2 regions of the Nocardiopsis sp. NPDC101807 genome follow, and region 1 is predicted to be linked to the other one. Evidence: riboswitches for the same ligand, from Rfam matches in the RefSeq annotation. Region 1 holds a riboswitch; the other holds the start of a gene.
The links. A riboswitch is a leader RNA that binds a small molecule or an ion and turns the genes downstream of it on or off. The one in region 1 is predicted to bind glycine.

Region 1 (2,389 bases):
GCGGGGACGCGCGGCGCCCGCCCGGGTCAGCCCCCGGCGCCGCCCGGCAGCGCGCCCAGCTCCACCAGCAGCTCCCGGGCCAGGGGCTCCCTCAGCTCCGCGTTCGCGTCGTCGTCCATCTCGATGCGCAGGGCGAACGTGTACAGGTCCTCGCCGCGCTCCACCCAGCCGACCCACCAGCCGGGGGCCGGGTCGACGTCCACCGCCCAGCCGCTCTTGGCGAAGAGCGTGTGGCCGTCACCCTCCTCCACGAGGGCGATCTCGCGCAGCGCCTCCTGGTGGGCCGCGTCCACCGGCAGCTCCGAACGGGCCAGCGAGGCCAGGAACTCGGTCTGCTCCACGGCGGAGATCTCCAGCGGACCGTCCAGCCAGAACCGGTCCTCCACGCCCTCGCCGCCGACGTCCCGGTTCCCGTAGTCGAAGCGGTCCACCCAGACCGCCATCCGCTCGTGCCCCACCCTGCGGGCCAGCTCCTGGTAGACGGGGAAGTTCGAGGCGGGGAACGCCTCCCTGAGGGACATGTCCCGTTCCCACGCCTCGACGGGCTGCGGCCCGCCGCCGTGGGGCAGCACCTCGTCCAGGCCCGACACCGCGCCCGTCTCCAGGCCGATCAGGGTGTTGGCCAGCTTGAACGTGGACGCGGGCACCGCGCGCTCGTAGGCCGCCTCCGCCCCGACGAGGGTCGACTCCCTGGCACGGGTGTCGTGGAGCACGAACGTGCCCTCCACCCCGGCCTCGGCGAACACCGACTCCAGGTCCTCGCGCTCCACCGCGGCGACGTCGCCCCGCCGCTCCTGCGCGCTCGCCTCCAGCCGGCCCTCGGACGGCGGCTCCGGCCCGTCACCGCCGCCCCGCGCGCACCCGCTGCCGGCGGTCAGCCCGAGGACGCACGCCGCGGCCAGCACCGCCGTGCCGTGCACGGCCGCCGGCCGCCGCACCCCCCGGCGCCCCGCCCGCGCCCGTCCGCCCGTCCCCCGGTTCCCGTCCCCGTCGGCTCGCACCCGTCATCCCTCCCACGCAGGAAGTCCGTCCCCGGCTCACGCTAACCCCCGGAGCCCCCCTCCGCGACGGATTCGGCCCGACTCCCCCGGTGGGCGGCGGGGGACCCGCACCGCGTCCCCGCCCCGGACCGGGCACCTTCGGGGGCCGTGCGCGCCCGCTGCTAGTCTGAACGTGTTGCTGACCCCGTACGGGAGAGTGCCCGCGTAGCCATCTCGGGCCGCCGAAGGAGCAATCCCTCCCCACGACAACCTCTCAGGCACAGCGGACCGTACGGGCGAGACCACTCTGGAAAGCAGGGACCAGCGTCCCTCGCCGAAGGTGCAAGCCACGCCGAGCGCGCGGCGAAGCTCTCAGGCACAGATGACAGAGGGGGAGGATGGCAACGCCTCTGCACGACACGACGCCCATCCTCTCGGGAGTGCCCATGTCCGATCCCGCATCAGCGCCGCGCGCCACCGCGCTCCGCGAGGTCCACGAGAAGGCCGGCGCCACGCTGGTCGACTTCGCCGGATGGCTCATGCCGCTGCGCTACGGCAGCGAGACCGCCGAGCACAAGGCGGTCCGCGAGGCCGCCGGGCTCTTCGACCTCTCCCACATGGGCGAGATCCGCCTCACCGGCCCGCAGGCCGCCCACGCCCTCGACTTCGCCCTGGTCGGCCACCTGTCCCGGGTCGGGGTCGGCCGCGCCCGCTACACCATGATCACCGACGCCGGGGGCGGCGTCCTGGACGACCTCATCGTCTACCGGCTGGGCGAGGAGGAGTACCTCGTCGTGGCCAACGCCGCCAACGTGCCCGTGGTCGCCGCCGCGCTGGCCGAACGCGCGGAGGGCTTCGACGTCGAGGTGGCGGACGAGTCCGCCGACCACGCCCTGATCGCGATCCAGGGGCCGCGCGCGGTCGAGATCCTCGCGCCGCTCACCGACGCGGACCTGGACGGCATCCGCTACTACGCCGGGTACGAGCACACCGTCGCCGGTCAGCCCGTCCTGCTCGCGCGCACCGGGTACACCGGCGAGGACGGCTTCGAGATCTTCGTCCGGCCCGCCGGGAAGGCCCCCCTGGTCTGGGACGCCCTGATGGCCGAGGGCGAACGGCACGGGCTCGTCCCGGCCGGGCTGTCGGCCCGCGACACCCTCCGCATGGAGGCCGGGATGCCTCTGTACGGGCAGGAGCTCACCGCGGAGCTCACCCCCTTCGACGCCGGGCTGGGCCGCGTGGTGAAGTTCGAGAAGGAGGGCGACTTCGTGGGCCGTGCCGCCTTGGAGGAGGCCTCCCGCACCGCCCGCCCCCGCCGCCTCATCGGCCTCGTCGCGCGCGGGCGCCGCCCGCTGCGCAAGGGCCAGGACGTCCTCCGCGACGGCGAGACCGTCGGAACCCTCACCAGC
Region 2 (2,389 bases), on a different contig from region 1:
AGTGGACGATCTCGAAACCGCGCTCGGCGAGGGCGTCGGCCAGCACGGCGGTGCGGGTGTGCACCTGGCGGGCGATCGCGCGCAGGCCGTCGGGGCCGTGGTAGACCGCGTACATCCCCGCCATGACGGCCAGGAGCACCTGCGCGGTGCAGATGTTGCTGGTGGCCTTCTCGCGGCGGATGTGCTGTTCCCGGGTCTGGAGGGCGAGCCGGTAGGCGGGCTTGCCCGCGTTGTCCACCGAGACCCCGACCAGGCGGCCGGGCAGCTGGCGGCGCAGCTTCTCCCCGACGGCCATGTAGCCGGCGTGCGGGCCCCCGAAGCCGAGCGGGACGCCGAAGCGCTGGGTGGAGCCGACCGCGATGTCGGCGCCGAGGTCGCCCGGGCTGCGCAGCAGGGTCAGGGCGAGGATGTCGGCGGCCACGACCGCGAGGGCCCCGCGCTCGTGGGCCGCGGCGATGACGCCGCCCGGGTCGCGCACGGCCCCGCCGGCGCCGGGGTACTGGACGAGGACGCCGAAGGCGTCGCCCTGGGGAAGGCCCTGCGTCAGGTCGGCGACGACGACCTCGATGCCCAGGGGTTCGGCGCGGGTGCGGAGGACCTGGAGGGTCTGCGGGAAGACGTCGGCGTCGACGACGAAGACGTCGGCCTTGCTCCTGGAGGCCCGGCGGGCCAGGGTCATGGCCTCGGCCGCCGCGGTGGACTCGTCCAGCAGGGAGGCGCCCGAGACCGGCAGGCCGGTCAGGTCGCAGACCATGGTCTGGAAGTTGAGCAGGGCCTCCAGTCGGCCCTGGGAGATCTCGGGCTGGTAGGGCGTGTAGGCCGTGTACCAGGCCGGGTTCTCCATGATGTTGCGCAGGATGACCGGCGGGGTGAAGGTCCCGTAGTAGCCCTGGCCGAGCAGGGAGGTGCGCACGTCGTTGCGCGCGGCGAGGTCGCGGAGTTCGGCCAAGGCCTCGGCCTCCCCGATCGCGTCGGGAAGGGCGAGCGGGGCGCTGCTGCCGGGGCCGGTGAGGATGGACTCCGGTACGGCCGCCGCCATGAGCTCGGCGGTGGAGCCGTAGCCGACCGCCTTGAGCATCTCCTGGGTCTCGGCCGGTGTCGGGCCGATGTGGCGGTCGGCGAACACCCGCGCGGGTGCGCCGGGTGTGTTCACGGGCTGGTCGGGCACGGAGACCTCCTGGTGACAGGGCCGAGTCGGCTCGGCGGTGTTCCTCACGGTCTCCCCCTCTGTCACCGGGCACGGTCGTGCTCCGGCTTCAGAGCGGCCTCCTCCGTGCGGTCCGTGGTGCCTGAGAGGTTACTGGGGAGTATTGCCCCGTCGGCGCCCCTGTCGGGGTCTCTCCCGCGCGGTATTGACAGCCTGCTGACGCTGTGTACGCATGTGGGGACAGGGCGAATTCCACCCTTTATCCCTGTTGTGAGTACGACCGTACTCGATCATCACCGCAGGCGCAGAGCCCGCCCACGCGTTTCGTCCGCCTCCGCGCACCGGTGCTCGCAGGGGTCCGCCGCCCGTCCGGGGTCCGCGTGCGCCGGCGCCGTGCCGGTGTGGTCGCCGGTGTGGCCGCCGTCGGCGGCAGGGCGGCCGCGCAAGCCGTGTCCCCGCGCCGGGGATCCCGGCGGCGGACCGGTCGGGAACCGCTCCCCCTCGGCCGCCGCGGCGCGCCGCAGGCCCGCGACCGCCGGGCCGGGAACGGCACGGGAGCGGCCTTCGGGCGCCCGCCCGGCGGCGACGCCGGCGGAGGCCCGCGGGGCCCCGGGGTCAGCCCGTCCGGCGCTCCCTGCGCCGCCGGGCGAGTTCGTCCACCGGCGGGGGGGCGGAGGGGAGCTCGGTCCGCTCCTCGTCGGGGACCACGCCCAGCGCCTCCTCCAGCTCACGCCACACGTGGGCCAGTGCCAGGCCGAACATGCCCTGGCCGCGCTGCATGAGGTCCACGACCTCGTCGGGGGAGGTGCACTCGTAGACGCTGACGCCGTCGCTCATGAGGGTGATGCGGGCCAGGTCGGGGGCGGGGCGTCCGCGCAGGTGGTCCACCGCGGTCCGGATCTGCTGCAGCGATATGCCCGTGTCCAGCAGCCGCTTGGCCACCTTGAGCAGCAGGATGTCGGGCAGGCTGTACAGGGGGGCGTTCTGGGCACCGGTGCGCACGCTCGGCTCCACCAGGCCGGTTCTCGCCCAGTAGTCGAGCTGACGGTAGGTGATCCCGGCGGCGGTACACGCCGCTGGGCCCCGATACCCGACGTCCATAGGCCGCGCCACCACGTCCTCTTCGCACAGTAGGCCCTGCTGCCCCGCTAGCCGCAGCGCGGACCGCCTGTCATGGGGATTCCGCTTGCCGCTCGCTACCGCCACGCCGACCTCCGGCTTCTCGTCCCACGGCGGCCTCGA

Region 2: it holds a riboswitch for glycine, as region 1 does, so the genes downstream of both, gcvP (aminomethyl-transferring glycine dehydrogenase) here and gcvT (glycine cleavage system aminomethyltransferase GcvT) in region 1, are expected to answer to the same signal.

What each region holds. Positions count from the first base shown of each region.
Region 1 is NZ_JBIWMK010000014.1:49,127-51,515, reverse strand. Features, by position in the region: gene ACIRPH_RS30520 (penicillin-binding transpeptidase domain-containing protein) at 27-902, opposite strand; glycine riboswitch at 1,181-1,281, shown strand; gene gcvT (glycine cleavage system aminomethyltransferase GcvT) at 1,427-2,389, shown strand, end outside.
Region 2 is NZ_JBIWMK010000003.1:565,175-567,563, forward strand. Features, by position in the region: gene gcvP (aminomethyl-transferring glycine dehydrogenase) at 1-1,168, opposite strand, end outside; glycine riboswitch at 1,267-1,355, opposite strand; gene ACIRPH_RS11875 (MerR family transcriptional regulator) at 1,763-2,248, opposite strand.